DNA from 3 places in the Bacillus sp. FG16 genome. Region 1 is predicted to be linked to each of the others. Evidence: riboswitches for the same ligand, from Rfam matches in the RefSeq annotation. Region 1 holds a riboswitch; each other region holds the start of a gene.
The links. A riboswitch is a leader RNA that binds a small molecule or an ion and turns the genes downstream of it on or off. The one in region 1 is predicted to bind thiamine pyrophosphate.

Region 1 (6,207 bases):
AATAAAGCAGTAATGCTTTTTTCTATCTCTTTGATTTGTTTTTTCAATGTTTGAATCAATCGTGCATAAGTGGCTAATACAACGTCCACAGAGTCTTGAACGACCTTACCTAGTCGGTAGGAGTCACGTATGGCTTTCTTGATGGTTTTCGCTAAATCTTCTGGGTCGCTAAAGCGTCCTTTCCCCTTTTTCTGAAGAAGAGTAGCGAGTGCTTCTAGATCCATTTCTGCGATTTCATCCAACGAAAGGGAAACTGAGAGTATTTCCATCATCGTCGCACCAAAAACAGAGGTATTTAACTCTTTCGATAACGTATTACATTTGTAGTAAAGGTTCTTCAGAAAGTGTTGCTTACATTCTGTTTGCTGGTGAACGAGTTGATATCTAGATCGTGTTAAACGTTGAAGGGCAACGTATTTTTCCTCCTTGATAAGAAACTTATTATACCGTCCGATTCGTAAAAAATCGGCAATACGGAAAGCATCTATTTTATCGGTCTTATCTTCTTCAAAGAGTTTTTTATACCGATGGATGGCTTTTGGATTTTGTACGACCACTTCCACGTCTAAAGCCCTCAAATCCTTATCTTCCGTTAGGAACATGGAAGGATGGAAACTATAGACGGAAGTAGATTCCATACCAATGACAATTTTTTTATAGTTGTACAACTGATGAAAATGGAGAACATCCTCCTTAATGGCGTTGGCACCATTCACATCGTTTGAAAGACAAATTTCTTTCAAAACAGTGTCATGACTGTCAAGAAAACATACATCAAGTTTTTCAGAGCTTACATCAATAGCTACGAATAATCTCAAAGAAAGGACCTCCTTTCTTTGAATAGTATTTGGAATGAGCTTGGATACTGTGGGATCTCCCTAGAGTCCAAAACATAGCCACAACCTCGCGTATGAGTATTCAATGATTGCCTTCATCTAAGCTGCCCTCCCCACTATGAGAGGTAAGTGAAGGAAAACGATACAGCTTGTGCGTATGCAGTGCATTTTGGTCTGGGTCACAGTCTTTTAACGTGGTCGAACTACAGGAGGAGTAAGCATATTCCCGAGGGGTCCATTTCCGTACTTCCATTATCTGGGGAAATCCCCCAGTATCCAAGACTAAATTTTACCCATACATCATTTTTTTGATGTAGCTCTTGAAGATAAAAACTATTTAATTTTCAAGGAACAGTTATTAACTTAAAACTTATTATACGAGGAGGGTGTATCATGAAAAAAATATGCTTTGTATTAATTGTCGATGCTGGTATAAATTATGGTTCAATATTTTCTCTACCATTTTTAAGGAATCAGGATGATTTGAAGGAATATTTTTCTAAGTATTATGATGTTTCAATTAATTATATTAGAGATAAAAACTCAGTTGACTATTTGGTAGTTCCCAAACCGTGTCCAGCTTTCGATAATGAAAATAATCTTCCAATAATTGAAGTACCAGCAATCTTATTTATGGAAAAGAATTTTGAAAAAATAAAGACTTATATAGACAATTATTTTTCTAATAACTCATAAAGAAAATAAAAGTACAGTAAAAAGAAGTCCGATAAAAAACGAGTGGTGTAGAATATTTCTATTAATCATTCGTTTTTTATTATATTTACATATATTTTTTAAAAGAGGATTATAGACGTTCTGAAAAAAATTAATTATAACAAGAACGGTGTTCGTGCTACTATCTACGGTTATTTTTTGTACTAAGTCCCCCTTTAACTAACAAGATAACAAAAAATTAACATATTAAGGAAATAATGTTACGATAAATGTAAGAGATTTCTCTTTGAGTTTTAGCTCTGAATAATAAAGATAGTTAAATCACTAAATGGAGGAGCAGGTCAATTTTGTTCCTTGTATAGTAAATTGTTACCTATCTCTATTGCAGGTTGTATGGCAGGTAACAGTAGCAGTTGTAGCGAAATGCAGCAGAGACAAAGGCTCTTTGTCAAACGGGACTGATGAATGTATTTAGCAAGTAAAAAATGGTTCTTTCCGGAGTTAGTTGAAAAGTCTCATTCTCTCCAAAAGTAGAATCTTTGTCCGCAATGTGGAGAATTTGTATCGACCATACATGATTCTTTTAATAAGCTTTAACTTGTTTATGCTCCCTTCGGCAAGACCATTATTATTCTCATAAGTTACCGCATTTCTGACAGCTTCAATATCCCGGGCTAATCCATTCGTAAAGCTCTTAAACTCTTGTATATTAGTATTCTTAATTTTTTTAATACAATGGTCGAGATTCTCAACACTCTTTGTGGTGAAGATGTTTTTAAACTCCCATGTTAAGTTATAAACTATTTTTACAATAGGGTGTTCTTCGTAATTATTGTTGGTATTATGACGTATGTGCAGGCATATTATTTAACGTGGATGATTCCATAAACAACAAAAGAAATAAACTTTGCATTTTTCAGATTATCGTGTATGATGGGAAAGTATTGAAAATTAAATCAGTGATAAACTAGGGGTGCCTAACGTATGCGTAGGCTGAGAGAGAAGCGCGTGAACTTCTTAACCCTTTGGACCTGATCTGGCTCGTACCAGCGTAGGGAAGTTAACGGCTTTACATAATGATGTCTTTATGAGCCAGGTCCTTATTTTTTTATGGACCTGGCTCTTTTTATTTTGGCATGCGCTGGCCATATCTCGTCCTTGTCACGAACAGGGGGGCAACAAAATTTATGAAACAATCTGTTTCAGCTGAGCAAATTGAATTGAAATCGAGTTTACCAGGGAGTAAAAAAGTATATGTGAATGGACCACGAGAAGGTATGAAAGTGCCGATGCGTGAGATTGAACAAAGCGAAACGAATGGCGTTCCAAATCCGCCAATCCGTGTGTATGATACGAGCGGTCCTTATACAGATCCTGCGTATAAGGTCGAGTTGGAAAAAGGTATTCCAACACCGCGCCACTCTTGGATTATGGGGCGTGGTGATGTAGAAGCATACGAAGGGCGCGAAGTGAAACCAGAGGATGACGGTGTGAAAGTGGCTTCGAAGCATACATCTGTTTTCCCGCAAATGGATCGCCAGCCGCTTAGAGCGAAGCAAGGTGCAAACGTTACGCAAATGCACTATGCACGTAATGGCATTATTACGTCTGAGATGGAATATGTTGCGATTCGTGAAGGTGTAGAGCCGGAGTTTGTTCGTAAGGAAATCGCGGAAGGCCGTGCCATTTTACCAGCGAATATTAACCATCCGGAAGCAGAGCCGATGATTATTGGGCGTAACTTCCACGTGAAGGTCAATGCAAATATCGGAAACTCTGCTGTATCTTCTTCTATTGCAGAAGAAGTAGAGAAGATGACGTGGGCAACGCGCTGGGGTGCGGATACGATTATGGATTTATCTACAGGTAAAAACATTCATACGACGCGTGAGTGGATTATTCGTAACGCGCCTGTACCAGTTGGGACTGTACCGATCTATCAAGCGCTGGAAAAAGTAAACGGAATTGCAGAAGATTTAACGTGGGAAGTATATCGTGATACGTTAATTGAGCAAGCTGAGCAAGGCGTGGATTACTTTACGATTCACGCTGGTGTATTGCTTCGTTACATTCCAATCACGGCAAAGCGTACGACAGGTATCGTTTCACGTGGTGGTTCGATTATGGCACAGTGGTGTTTATTCCACCATAAAGAAAACTTCCTATACACTCATTTTGAAGAGATTTGTGAAATTATGAAGCAGTATGATGTTTCGTTCTCTCTCGGAGATGGATTACGTCCAGGTTCGATTGCAGATGCAAATGACGAAGCACAGTTTTCTGAGCTTGAAACACTTGGTGAATTAACCAAAATTGCTTGGAAACATGATGTGCAAGTTATGATCGAAGGACCTGGACACGTACCGATGCACTTAATTAAAGAGAATATGGAGAAAGAACTTGATATTTGTCAGGGCGCGCCGTTTTACACACTTGGGCCACTAACGACAGATATTGCACCAGGTTATGACCATATTACATCGGCAATTGGAGCTGCGATGATCGGTTGGTTTGGAACGGCGATGCTTTGTTATGTAACGCCGAAAGAACATTTAGGTTTACCGAATAAAGATGATGTACGCACGGGTGTTATTACGTACAAAATTGCAGCGCATGCGGCTGATCTTGCAAAAGGGCATAAAACGGCTCATCAGCGTGATGATGCACTTTCAAAAGCACGTTTCGAATTTCGTTGGCGCGATCAATTTAATTTATCTTTAGATCCTGAACGTGCGATGGAATATCACGATGAAACATTGCCAGCAGAAGGTGCGAAAATGGCTCATTTCTGCTCCATGTGTGGACCGAAGTTTTGTAGTATGAGAATTTCACATGATATTCGTGAATATGCGAAAGAAAATGATTTAGAAACGACAGAAGCAATTGAAAAAGGGATGAAAGAGAAAGCGAAAGAATTTAAAGACACTGGTAGTCATTTATACCAATAACACGTTACACCTCTTTACTTGATTGATCACACTGTAGTACCTAACTTAAATATAGAAGAAGCCCGCTTTGCTAAGACGGTAGCAAAGCGGGCTTCTGTCGTTTATCCCGCTATTTGTGGGCAGTAAGACCCCCTCCTCAAAATTCAGCGGAAGCAAAGAAGTTAGGTCGGGGTCGGGCTGCCCGTAAAAGCCCGATTGGTTTAACTAATAATCAGTGGGGGATGAACAAAACCCGCACTGATTAAAGTTTCACTTTATAAGGCGAAGAAGAGGTGTACCCAGTAGTATAAGAGGAATAATGTGACGACTGTTGTGAGAGGAATAACGATAAGGGATACACTTAAATAGTCTTTCCATTTTACTTTAATTTTGTTTTGTTTCAGAATATACATCCAAATGAGTGAAGCGAGTGTACCAATTGGTAGTAATAGTGAACCGATGTCACTACCAATAATGTTTGCGAGGTAGATAGTTTTTAATGTGACTGGGTCTAGTCCCATTTCTGTTAATGTGATTGTACCAATCATAAGTGCAGGATGGTTATTGAAGACGTTAGAGAGGAGGGAGACGAGTCCACCCATTGCAAAGCTAGCATAGAGTAGATGTTGACTTACAACTGGTTCAAGCCAATTTACAAGCGCCGCTGTTAATCCTGCGTTGTGAAGCCCGTAAATAATGACGTACATAGAGAAAGCGAAAATTAAAATGTGCCACGGTGTCTTTTTCAAAATATCGACAGGGTTTGTTCGTAAGTAGTACCATCTCCAGATGAGAAGAACGAGTGAACCGAGTACAGCAACAATTTCGATTGGAATCGATAAGAAGGATGCAACGAATAAAAGGCAGCGCATAAGGAAGACGAAACCTAATACTTTTAACATGAATTTTGTACGCTTTTGTTTCGTATCAACAGAATTATTTCCTTTTAGTGGATGGAAGTTTTTCGTGAAGAAAATTTCTTCAATATCATATGAAGAAACAGGTAATTTTTTCGGAAGTTTTTTCTTTAAAACTGTATACATAAGCCATGACATAAATAATAAGCCTAATGTTGCAGGTACAAACATCATAGCAGTATGCATATAAAGAGTCATATGGACGATGTTTAATGCGATTAAATTTACGATATTACTTACACCAATTGGTGCACTAGATGCCGTAGCGATTAAAGCGCCACTTAATAAATAAGGAATTTGCTGATGAGGTTTTAATTGAAGATTTTTTAGAAGAAGAATTAAAATTGGAGTTGTAATTAAAATACTACCGTCGTTATTAAATAAAAGAGTCATAAGAAAACATAGTAATTGAATATGCCAGTATAAACGGTGACCAGAACCCTTTGCTAAATTTGCTAGTTTTGCTGCGGACCAATGGAAGAAGCCGAAGCTTTCTAATATAACGGCCATAACGATGGTCGCTAATATTGTTATGGAGGCACCGCCAATTTTACTTATAATGTCCATGACGTCTGGTTTTGACACAAGTCCAGTAATCAGGATAATGCCAGCACCGATTGCTGCTGGCCATGCCTCATTTAAACCACGAGGCCGCCAAAAGATAACAATCATCGTTAAGAAGAATACAATAATAGTAATCCATATTTCAATGCTCATATTTTGCCTACCTTTCTATTTCCCCTTGAACAGATGTAGCTTGTCTCAAGTTTATATTGGTAGTATATTCAGCAAAAAATAAGAAGAACTAGACGTATAACGAGATGAAGCGAATATGTGTTTTTCAAGCTAAAG
Region 2 (6,207 bases), on a different contig from region 1:
CCTGCAATCATTGCAATTAATAATGTAAACACAAAGATGCGCTTTAAAAATTTCATGAATGCTTCCTCCAACTAATGAATTTCTTTTCTAATATGGAAATAAGTACGACGAAGAAAATAGCTAATAATGATAACAATACAATGGGTGCAAATACGCCAGCTCCATCTAACTGCGTCATCATTCTCTTACTGAAATATCCAAGTCCAGCTTGTGCACCGAGCCATTCTCCAATTGCTGCTCCGATAACACTAAGCGGAACTGCAATTTTTAAAGCTGAGAAAAAATAAGGAAGAGCAGACGGCAACTTTAGTTTAAGAAAAATATCTCTTTTCGTTGCTCCATATGTAACTAAGAGCTCCTCCCATTCTTTTTTCGTACTACGCAGTCCATCATATGTATTGACCGCAATCGGGAAAAACGTAATTAAAACTGTGACAACAACCTTACTCCAGATTGTGTATCCAAACCATAAAACAAATAACGGAGCAAGCGCAGTAATCGGAATCGTTTGTGAAGCAACTAATAATGGATAAAATGCTCTTTCCATCCATGTACTCGCATTCATTAACATCGCTAGCCCTACACCTAATACGATAGAAATCACAACACCTATTAAAACGACGTATAACGTTGCAGGTAAATGAACCGTAAATAATATGTCTTTTAGTTTCCATATCTTCATTACAATCGCAGACGGTGACGGTAAAATATACATCTCATCTACAATTCTTGCTCCTATTTCCCACACAGCAAGTAAAATACTAGAAAGTGTAATAGCAGGAACTAATTCTTTCAATCGGTTCATCACACAAGTACCTGCCTTTGTAACATACTAAGAAGCTCATCTTTCAGCGCTAACACTTCCGGTTTATATAAATCTTTTCGTGTTCTGTTATGATCAAGCGGTACAATCCGCTCAGTCAAAGTCGTTATCGGCTGCTGTTCCACTACTAAAACTCGGTTCGAAAGAAATAACGCTTCTTCAACATCATGAGTAATGAATAAAATTGTTTTTTCCCACTCTTGCCATTGTTCAAACAACCATTCTTGTAAAGAGGCCTTCGTTAAAGCATCTAACGCGCTAAACGGTTCATCTAATAACAATATCTCCCCGCCCGTTAATAAAGTTCGGATAAAAGATACGCGTTGCCTCATACCACCAGATAAATCTTTCGGATGTTTTGTCTCATATCCTTGTAAACCAAATTTATATAACAGTTCCTTTGCCTTTACTTGTGCTTCTTTCTTCTGTACACCTTGGCACTCTAGCGGCAAGGCGGCATTCTCAATAATTGTTCTCCACGGCAAAAGCATATCTTTTTGCGGCATATACCCTACAGGATGGTGCTTTGTTTCTGTCAGTTCTATCTGTCCAGTACTTACCTTCTCTAGGCCTGTAATAAGGCGAAATAAAGTACTTTTCCCACATCCACTCGGTCCGATAATACTGACAAACTCTTTCTCATGTATAGAAGCATTTAATTCATGGATGATTGGTTTCTCATCGTAATGAAAAGAAACATTATGAAACTGTAGTATGTTCTTGCTCCTCAAATCCCCACATCTCCTTACGATAGGACATATCCCAGAATAAATATTCAAATCGACTGGAATATAAGAAAATCTCCTCTAATCTATCTAGTTCTTTCTCAGACTTTCCAACTGCCATTTCATTTAATAAATCTATTAACCAAATACAAAGATTACCGTATTCTTCCGAACTATATCCTTGAATCCACTCACCAAAAAACTCATGATCTCTTGCTCCAGGAATATCATTTAAACGCTTTCCAATTTCCCAGTAGCTCCACATACAAGGAAGAAGCGCTGCTATTAATTCCGCAAGTGTGCCATTTTGAGATACAGACATCATGTAATTTGTATAAGCTAAATTTTTAGCAGATGGTTTCGCAGACTCTATCTCCTCTATAGAAATTCCAAGTCTTTTTGCATATTGTTTATGGATTGTCATTTCGCCATTTAATATTCCATCAATTTGTTCAGCGAACTTTCCCATTACTTGTGGATTCGTTGCTTTTACAACACCAATCGCATATAACTTTGCATAATCTAGCAGATATAAATAATCTTGAATAATATAATACTGGAATTTATCTTTTTCTAACGTGCCATCTCCCATACCCACTACAAACGGATGATTATGACTCATCTCCCAAACTGGTTGCACAGTTTCTAATAATCTATCGCAAAATTTCATTTCTCTATCCCCTTTCAATATATGTATCTAAATAAAAAACCACTTCTATATATAAGAAGTGGTTACAGCAAATAAAATTATACATTTATTCGATGTTCCACTTCCCTTCGCTAGTATTACCTAGATCAGGTGTTATAAGGGTTAAGGATTATTCCTCTCTCAGCAAATCAAGCACCCCTAGTGGTTTCAATATGAAATTTTCAAATAAAAAAGCCCCGTTTCTATACGCAAAGAAACGGGGACTCATTGTTAGTGTCCGAATTGCTTCCCTACGCTAGCATAATCTAGATCAGGTAATAAAAAGGATCAAAGGCTTACGGCCTACTCTCAGCTGGCAACACCAGCTCTCCTAGCAAACTATAAAATTATCACTGTCAGTATAACACCCTAATAAGACATCATCAACTGTTTTAATTTTCTTAATTATCAACAAAATATTGAAGTTATAAAATACATACATTCTATTTTAGAAAATAAAACCCCAATTAATTGTATAAAAAGGAATCATTATCCTCAAAAAATTTATTTTTATATTGATTTCATATTACATTTATGTGAATACACCCACTATATTATATCTTTATACTATAATAAAATTACAACTATACAACTAGAGGAGGTCTCTATTCCATGAATATGAAAGCTACTGCTTTAACAGCAACTACTGTAGCGATTGCTTCTTTACTTCCTTCTATGGGTGAAACAAATGTACAAAAAGCAAACGCTGAACAATTATCTAATATTAAAACTGGGTATGTCAAAGTCGATCAAGTAGCATTACATACAAAAGATAACGTAAAAAGCACATCAATTGATACAATTCGCTTTAATACAAAAGTGAACATCCTTGAAACAACTAATGGTTGGTATAAAGTATCTGTTCATAATAAAGTAGGTTATGTACAAAAAGATGCTATTTTACTAAAAAACAAACTTCAATCTAATGATCAATACATCGTCAATGCTAATGCATTAAACGTTCGCTCTGAACCTAATTTAGAATCTTCCATTTTAGATGTATTACCAAATGGCAAGTTCATTACCGTTCAAGAAGATCAAGGCGAATGGTATAAAATATCACACAATGGCCAAACAGGTTACGTACAAAAAGCATTCGTTTCTAATGGTTCACAGCCCTTAGTAAAAGGAATCACCGTTCAAAATAATACAAAATATACTGTTGCAACACCTAATCTGAATGTACGTAGCAACACTAGTACAAGTAGCGCTCTACTCGGTTCATTACAAAACGGTACACAAGTACAAGTAGTAGAAACTGTAGGAACTTGGTATAAAATTCGTTTTGGCACAGGATACGGATATGTAGCAAAACACTATGTAGTACAAAATCAACCACAAGCTAAAACAGAGCAACCTTCATCTATTCCAGCTGCTTTCAAATTCCCTGCTCAAGGAAGAATTAGCTCAACCTTTGATATACGCTGGGAACAAATGCATTATGGTATAGATATTGCCGCTCCAGGGAACGTCTCTATCCAAGCTGCTGCTGCAGGTAAAGTTGTGAAATCTTATTATTCAGCTAGCTATGGAAATGTTGTGTTCATTGCGCATCAAATCAATGGGAAATTATATACAACTGTTTATGCCCATATGAAGGATCGCACTGTACAAACTGGTGATCAAGTACAAACTGGACAATTAGTAGGTCATATGGGAAACACAGGTCATTCATACGGGCAACATCTTCATTTTGAATTACATAATGGAGAATGGAATTTTGAAAAAACAAATGCAGTAAATCCACTGCCATATTTAGTTAGGTAAATTGTATGCCACGCAATATACCTCTTATAATTGAATACGTAGCCTTTTTAGGTTTAATCTGTTGTTTAATCATTTACAATACAAACATTGTATTTTTATCTATTATTATTGCTTTTGTTGCATTAGAAATTATGATGGAATCATTTCAAGTACAACTAAAACAAAAAATTGCCCATATTTATAATGCTATTTTTCTTTTGAGTGCTCTCATAACAAATATAATTAGTAATGGCTTTTATTTATCTACTGTATTTCCAATATTCTTTATGGCTGTTTTGTTATTTGTAGCTAGATATATTAATGTCCCTTATAACCAAAAACAAAAACAAGAAGCTTAGAAAGAGGAGACACTGTGTACCAATCTTTCAAAGATACTCCAATAAAATACATATTGAATTTGTATGAAAAAGCTAATACTTTTTTTGGTATACAAGGAAGTTACACCGCACAACTTCTCCTATATGGAATGTTGTTTCTTGTCTTAATCACTTTCTCCTTGTTTTACTAACAAAAAAGGATCTCACATAAACCGGAGATCCTTTTTAATTTATATTAATTTTTCATATCGAAAATATTGTTTATCCACAAGCATATTTTTCATAAATAAAGCTCAAATTATATTTTTTCTCTAAGCTCATTCGTTGTTCATCATCGCACCAATAGAAAAGAATATCATGAATCGTTGCGTAACGCTTATTTTTAAGAAATAGCCTAAAGAATGATGGTAAACAATCATGTAATTGTATAAATATATAATTGCGTAGTGTTTCTTCTTTATATTCAATGCCCTTACAAATATACAGTAACTCTTCACAATAATATGCATGCTGTGGAACTTGTATCATTTCGAAAAATGGCACATAAGATAGTAGCTTTCCAATAAAATGACCATATCGATCCATTACTCCTATCGTCATATGCTCCATCATTTCTTTCATCACATATAAATAATCATCTACATGAGTTGTCTTTAACGGGTCTAAGCGATCGGAAATTTGAGATAATACAGCTCTTTGACATGCTAAAACTGCCTGACTAGGCCCATAATATGATAGGAAATCTGTACACTTGCGATATTTCCGTAATAAATCATGTGTATATAAATCATATACAAAAGTATTACAATACATTGCTAAACTCATCATATCACTATTTAATTGCTCTTTTGATAATGATTTTGCTCTCTTGCACATATAAAAGAATGTAAATTCCAATACTTCTTTATGAGATAATAAATGTTTACAATCTGTTATACATTTTTCATTAAATTTAACTCTATCCCAAATTTTAATATCTCTATCTGTCAATTCGCCGATACGATATTTAATAATTAAATAGTTTAAAGCAACTGATTGCGTCAAAAGATCCCATGTTTCATATTCCAATGAAGTATGAACAAACTCAGCTAATCCTTGTGCTACCATAAAAGCATTTGCTTCTTCATACCAACCAAGCTCTTGGCATAAGCGAAGAATACGCACTAAAGTTGGAATTTCATCTTTATGAAACTGCGGTAAATTCTTTACTTTATTCATGCCATATACAATAAATGCGGCTAAATTTTCTTCTTTATAAAATTCTTTCTCTTTCCATACTAATATAGTTCGTTCTTTCCCCTCACCTTTTGGGTGACAAGGTACAAGCAAAGAAAATAATTCAGCGAAATTATTTGGTTCTATATATGTATCTGTAACCAAATTCCAATTTGGATCGCCCTGTACAGCCTTCATATAATTCCCCTTCCCTTTCATCTATGTAGGAAATATTAAGTTATTATCGCACCATTAAAAATTAATATTGTTATATTCAAAATCTCTCATAATACTTATATCTATCAGTATATCATCTTTTCTCTTATTAAAAATTAAGAATAACAAATTTTAAAAAACTGTCGAAATTATTAACCATATACTTATTATATAATGTCTCAGATACATCACGCTAACATATTAGTTTAATCCATATATGCTAGAATAATGCATCTGAATTTTATATATAGTTTAGCTCTTTATGAGTAACCATTAAAATCTCGGTTAATTAAAGTTTCAATTTACTCTGTACGCTCTGAAATTTCGCTCAAGGCAAATCCAGCTTGATCATCTGCCGATTCCCTTATAGCTAAATCTCCTAGTGCTAACATACCAATAAGCTGACCACTATCAACTACTGGTAACCGTCTAATTTGATACTGTGCCATTAGCTCT
Region 3 (6,207 bases), on a different contig from region 1:
GTAGTTCTTGTTGAAACTGATTCATTTTCATAACCTCCATTTATAAAATACAACCTCATCGATGCTTCCCTATGTTTCTGTTCGTTACATCTAAGTAGGAATAGCACTATAAACTAAGTTCAATACGTACACCAACAAAGTATGACTTATCATTAAATGATGCACCTTGTTCATATACCTATTTTTACTATGGGCTCATTTTTATAAAGTGAAACTTTAATCAGTGGGGGGTTAGCTCATCCCCCACTGATTATTAGCCCTCACCAATCGGGCTTTTACGGACAGTCCGACCGCCACCTAACTTCTTTGCTTCTGCTGAATTTTGAGGCGGGGGGCTTACTACCCGTTAATGCGGGATAAATAAAAATTAAAAAATATGAATTCTAGCGTCATATCTTCATACTTACTAAATTCAATTAATTTCTCAATAATTATGGCGCCATATCCTATATATTTCCGTCTGTCACTTAGATTTTTCTGTACTGTAAATGCGTTTCGCTATAACATTTCCTAGTGACCGGTTTCTATGACGGATAAGAAATTCCTACAAAGAAAAAAGCCCTAATTAGGGCTTTTCATTCTATTTCTTTAGCAAAACTCTCTATGAAATTGCTAATTGAAAAAAGACGCATTTAGATTGATGCGTCTTTTTGTGATGCCTCTTTTGTGAAATCATATAAAGCAATTGCGCCTAAAAGAACAAGTATACCTTGAGGAACATCTATTAAAATAGTTTGCCAAATTCCCGGAATTACCCATTTAATATCTGCTGCTGTTTCAAGATATGTTTGGAAATAGCTGATTGTAAAATTAATGATTCCTAAAAATACAAACAACGATAAACCAAATCGAATTAATTTCTTATTTGTAAACATATAACACCTCTCAAAATTCATTGGATATTCCTGCTTTTACTTCTTTATATTTCCATATCTCTATATTTGATTTTAACACAAAAAGAACTCAAAAAAACACAATATGCATATTTGCATATTGTGTTAACAGCACTTCATGGTAATTTAGAAATTCCTGCAAAGAAAAAACAACTCCGTTACAGCTAACAGTGCGGGTTTCTTTTCTTATTTAACTTCATACCTCCAAGCTTTACGTTCAAGGTAAAATTTCATCTCATTACGTTGTGCATCTGAAGTTAGCTTAGTAACATATCCGTTTTATTGTAAAATATATGTGACAGTAGTTTATCCATTTAATGCGTAGACAATTAAACTAGTTAACTTATCGATATGCCATTTCACCATTTCCTCAGCACTATCGACTTTGCACAAATTTGATAAGAAAAAATATATAGACAGGTATGATCCATACCTATCTATAACATTACTTCTATTCTTTATCCAATTACGTCTTTTACGTCTGTATCCACTGGCCACTTTTCTAATGTATAAGCCATTTCCCAAAATGAATATTCATATTGACTGCTAATAATAAAATGCTGTTTCATACGCTTGCGGTCTGCCTCTGTTACTTTTTCAGCGATAGTATCTAAACGTGTAATTTGTTCTTCAACTAGCGTACGGAACCAATCAGATCCATAAGCAGAAATCCATTCGTTATAAATTGGCTCTTCCGGCTGACACTCTTTTAAGCGTTCGCCAATTTCATAATACAACCAATAGCAAGGTAAAATTGCTGCAATAATATCTCCTAAATGTCCTTCATACGCAGCACGATACATATGTGAAGTATACGCATATGCAGTTGGCGCAGGAATAAAATTATCTTTTTCTTCTTTTGTTATCCCTAGCTTTTTAGCAAAATTCTCATGTAAAGATAACTCGGCCTCATATGTATTTTGAGCATGATGTGCCATACGAGCTGTCGTCTCTAATTCAAGAGCTTTTGCAGCTCCTAAAGTTTGTACTCTAGCAAAATGACTCAAATAATATGAATCTTGAAGCACATAATAGCGAAAACTAGCTAAATCTAACGTTCCTTCACCAAGTTTTTTTACAAAAGGATGGTTAAAACTCGCTTCCCAAATTGAATCTACTTCTTTACGTAATGATTGTGAAAAAGTCATTTAAATCCCTCCAATAATGTATAAAATATAAGTATTTATCCACAATTATTAAAGCTGTAAAATAAAAAAACTTTCTTTACAGGCGTAAAGAAAGTGAAATTGACAGTATTTATTTACTCATTAAATAGCAACGTCTTTCCCACTTCCCTACGCTGGTATTAACCAGATCAGGTACTAAGAGTCTCAAAATCACATTTGATCTCAGCCTATAAAAGGCCCCCCTAGTGGATAAATATTTTGTTTTTATAATGTATTCATCATAGCATACTTCGTGAAACTGTCAAAATAATTCGTTATATAACTATCTTAAAAACCTTCTTCTTTTCTCACTTTTAATGATGTTTCAATAATCATATCTAATAGTTTACTATAACTAATTCCCGCTGCTTCTGCACTTTTTGGCAATAAACTTGATTGTGTCATCCCTGGTAATGTATTAATTTCCATTACATATGGAATTCCGTCCTTCACCATCATATCAACTCTTGCATAAACACTACATTTTAATGCTTTATAACAAGCCAGTGACGCTTTATTTACACGTTCATTAATTTCCGCTGGAAGTTCGATAACTTCCTCAACTGTACTAGTATCATCATATTTTGCATTGTAATCAAAGAACTCGGCTGCATGTCGAATTGAAACTATAGGTAACTGTTTTCCATCCAGAATGGAACATGTAATTTCATCACCTTTTATATACTTCTCAATTACTACTTCAGAATCCCATTCGAATACAGTTTCTAGCATTGAGATCAATTCATTTTTATTGTAAACGATTTTTACCCCGACACTCGATCCGCCAGAGTTTGGTTTTACCACTAATGGAAATCCTAACTTATCTAACTCATCAAGCTTTAGATCCTCCATTTTTGTAAGTTCAATCCAATCTGGTGTTTCTACACCTTCATAACGTAAAATCTTTTTCGAAATATTTTTATCCATACATATACTACTAGATAACATATTGCTTCCGCTATAAGGAATCCCTAAACTCTCCAGTGTTCCTTGAACTGTCCCATCTTCTCCGTATTTTCCATGTAATGCGAGCAATGCAAAATCAATGTCTTTCGCTTTTTCAATTAAATCCATTTTTTCGTTTAATATAATTGGAACTATTTCATACTTACTTTTATCTAAATGTGCGAGCATTTCATTTCCAGTCATAATTGATACTTGCTTTTCAGACGATACCCCGCCCATAATAACGCCAATTCTCATTTCCTCAACTCCAAATTTCATTTTTTATTGTATCACCAATTATTTTGATTCCCCGAACTATTTCTTCTTCTTTCAAGCGTGAAAATCCTAATCGGAAAGTATTCGCTCCTTCTTCACCAGAGTAAAAAACATCTCCAGGTGAAAACGTAACGCCTTTCTCATAACACTTTTGTAAAAGTGTGCGAGCATTCATATGCTCTTCTAGCTCTATAAATAAATGAAGTCCACCATCTCCAGTCATTCTTTTGAAAGGAATGTACTGGTTACATGCCCCGACAGCTAAATCATATTTTTTCTTATAAACAGATCTTGCCTTTTTTAAATATTTTTCAAAATATCCCTCATGTAAATATTGAAACAGAACAGCTTGATCTAACGTAGATGTGTGAATCGTTCTTGCTCTTTTTACGCTTTCTAAATAATGAATCAGCTCTTTATCTGCAATAATCCAGCCTACACGTAAACCAGGGAAAAGTACCTTTGAAAAGCTGCTAATATAAATCACATTATTGCCAGCTCCAGCAAACGTTAATAATGGAGCTAAATGTGAACCTGAATAACGTAATTCTTCATTAAATCCGTCCTCTATAATAGGAACCTTGTATTTTGAGAATAATCTCATCAATTCCGTTCTTTTCTCTGAACTCGTAACAATACCAGTTGGATTATGATAAGAAGGAATTAAATATGCAAAATCAAAATCTTTTTCACGTAAGCTTTTTTCAACTTCATTCGTATCAATACCATCCTCATTCATATCAATCCCATGAACTTCAAGGCCATGTAAGCGGAACAGCTTTAGTGCAGCGTGATGAGTTGGATTCTCACAAATGACACGACCGGATTTTTTTGATAAAGAAGAGAGTACAATATCCAATCCTTCTGTAAATCCATTTGTAATTAGAATATCTTTATTAGAAATGTCTACACCTTTCATTTCCATATAATGAAGTAAGTAATTCATTAATGGTCTATATCCTTTTGCATATCCGTAGTTCAATACGATGTCCCCTTCAATGGACATACGAGTAAGAAAAGCTCTTTTGAAATTTTCAACATCAAATAGCTTCTCATCCGGGGCTATACTATTAAAAACAATCATTCCCTTTTCCCAACGAACACCATGTTTCATTAAATCTAATTCATCCGCTAATGCGGTCACTGTATTAAGTTTATTTTTCCAATCTATTTCAACTGACGAAGTGTTAGATATATCCACCTTCGCAACAAAGTTCCCTTTTCCTTTAACTGCATAAATGAGTCCTTCTTGCTCTAAATCTGCATAAGCAGCGAGTACAGTGTTTCTACTCACACTTAGTAATTCACTTAGTTCCCTTGTTGATGGGATTTTTTGATCCCCGAGCAAATGCCCTTTCATAATCATCTTCTTCAAATAATCTTTCAATTGAATATAAACGGGACGATCTTTAACAACTTTAAAATCCTTAAACAATTCCTTACCCCCTGCAATCATTTTTGCATATTTATTTCATTCTCAAAAGGTCCACAACATATGTATTTTTTATAAAGGGCGGTACGGTCTTACAAATCTTTTCGATATAAGTTAATTACATCTTTTAAAGCTGCAGCTGCTGCGCCTCGTGGATTAGAAGCCCCGCCAATTGTAGTAACTTGCCCCATCGTATCTGTAAAGAACGTAATTCCTTTTTCGCTCCCATTTACTTTTGCTAACGGATGATCTTTTTCTATTTCACACGGTTCAACATTTAAATTCACATTGCCACCCGCATCCTTATATATTGATGCTATTAATTTAATAATTTTATGGTGTTCCTTAGCATTTTGTATTTGCTGTTTTGTAACGTGCTCGATTCCTTTTATATGTATATCAGCAAGTGTTTTCTCTGTTTCCATTAAGCTGTTTGTCAAAAGTAACAATTTACACGCACTATCTGAACCACTTATATCTAATAGAGGGTTTGTCTCAGCAATTCCTTTATTTTGTGCTTCTTTCAGCGCTTCTTCAAATGTCATATCTTCCTCATACATTTTCGTAAGAATATAATTAGTTGTTCCATTTAATATTCCTTCTATTTTTTCAATACTGCAACCGGCTAAACTAAATTGTCCGATATCTAGTGTCGGTAGTGCAGCGGCTGTTGCACCGCTATATCGAATTCGTACATTTGCACCTCTTGCTGCTTCATTTATTTCTCTCCAGTTTGTAACGAGCGCACCTTTTGAAATTGCTACTATATCCATCCGTTTCTCAATCGCTTGTTTCATATATTGTTTCCCTGGATTTCCATCTTTAAGATTTGTGACTGTTGATTCTACCAATACAGTACCACTTATGCTAGTTGTCGCACGTTCCTTTGGATGATACTCTAAATATTTTTCAATTGCAGCGGTACCGCCACCATACATTAATAAATGATGAAGAGATAGGCCGTCTTCATTATGTATTGCAATATTTCTCCCTAATACGCCACTTACAACTAATTGAATCCCATATGTTTCATATATATATGAATATTTTTCATTTAATAATTTTATAAACTCTCTGCCTACTGTTCCGTATCCTGATAATACAACTTGAATTTTCATAATACCCCCCCATATTTTTTCTACCAAATCCCTCTTTCAATATAATATAAAGCGCTCTCGAATTCCATCGAGAGCGCTTTATTATTACTTATTTCGGTAAACGTGATAGCTTTTCAGCAATTGTTCTATAAAACTCTTGAATGCTAGAAAAACCTAAAGAGTCTGAAACACTTAATCCTACCATGTCGAGATGGTCCCAATTCGCTTTCGTTTCGATATGATTCCATTTTCCAACCTGTAATGACTCATTATTATTTACAGCAACATTAGAAGATGGTGCAATCATGGAATTTGTATTTACTACACCATCATTTTGCCACCAAGAAGTATCAACTAACGGACGGTTTTCTTCATATCTCGCATAAGAACCTAAGAAA

Region 2: another riboswitch for thiamine pyrophosphate. It lies ahead of tenA (thiaminase II); the one in region 1 lies ahead of thiC (phosphomethylpyrimidine synthase ThiC).
Region 3: another riboswitch for thiamine pyrophosphate. It lies ahead of tenA (thiaminase II); the one in region 1 lies ahead of thiC (phosphomethylpyrimidine synthase ThiC).

The regions. Positions count from the first base shown of each region.
Region 1 is NZ_JBMDKC010000018.1:40,591-46,797, reverse strand. Features, by position in the region: gene ACODS7_RS09340 (IS110 family transposase) at 1-818, opposite strand, end outside; gene ACODS7_RS09335 (hypothetical protein) at 1,230-1,532, shown strand; gene ACODS7_RS09330 (transposase) at 2,013-2,282, opposite strand; partial or broken gene ACODS7_RS09325 (L-lactate permease) at 2,328-2,399, shown strand; TPP riboswitch at 2,471-2,586, shown strand; gene thiC (phosphomethylpyrimidine synthase ThiC) at 2,699-4,459, shown strand; gene ACODS7_RS09315 (arsenic transporter) at 4,714-6,072, opposite strand.
Region 2 is NZ_JBMDKC010000076.1:450-6,656, reverse strand. Features, by position in the region: gene ACODS7_RS22925 (ABC transporter substrate-binding protein) at 1-56, opposite strand, end outside; gene ACODS7_RS22920 (ABC transporter permease) at 53-805, opposite strand; gene ACODS7_RS22915 (ABC transporter ATP-binding protein) at 805-1,554, opposite strand; gene tenA (thiaminase II) at 1,523-2,218, opposite strand; TPP riboswitch at 2,304-2,407, opposite strand; TPP riboswitch at 2,468-2,579, opposite strand; gene ACODS7_RS22905 (SH3 domain-containing protein) at 2,849-4,003, shown strand; gene ACODS7_RS22900 (hypothetical protein) at 4,009-4,341, shown strand; gene ACODS7_RS22895 (DUF3965 domain-containing protein) at 4,582-5,733, opposite strand; gene ACODS7_RS22890 (CBS domain-containing protein) at 6,054-6,207, opposite strand, start outside.
Region 3 is NZ_JBMDKC010000054.1:30,920-37,126, reverse strand. Features, by position in the region: gene ACODS7_RS19335 (heterocycloanthracin/sonorensin family bacteriocin) at 1-25, opposite strand, end outside; gene ACODS7_RS19330 (DUF3937 family protein) at 633-896, opposite strand; gene tenA (thiaminase II) at 1,352-2,041, opposite strand; TPP riboswitch at 2,169-2,274, opposite strand; gene ACODS7_RS19320 (D-alanine--D-alanine ligase) at 2,348-3,262, opposite strand; gene pdxR (MocR-like pyridoxine biosynthesis transcription factor PdxR) at 3,267-4,715, opposite strand; gene ACODS7_RS19310 (homoserine dehydrogenase) at 4,805-5,830, opposite strand; gene ACODS7_RS19305 (esterase/lipase family protein) at 5,919-6,207, opposite strand, start outside.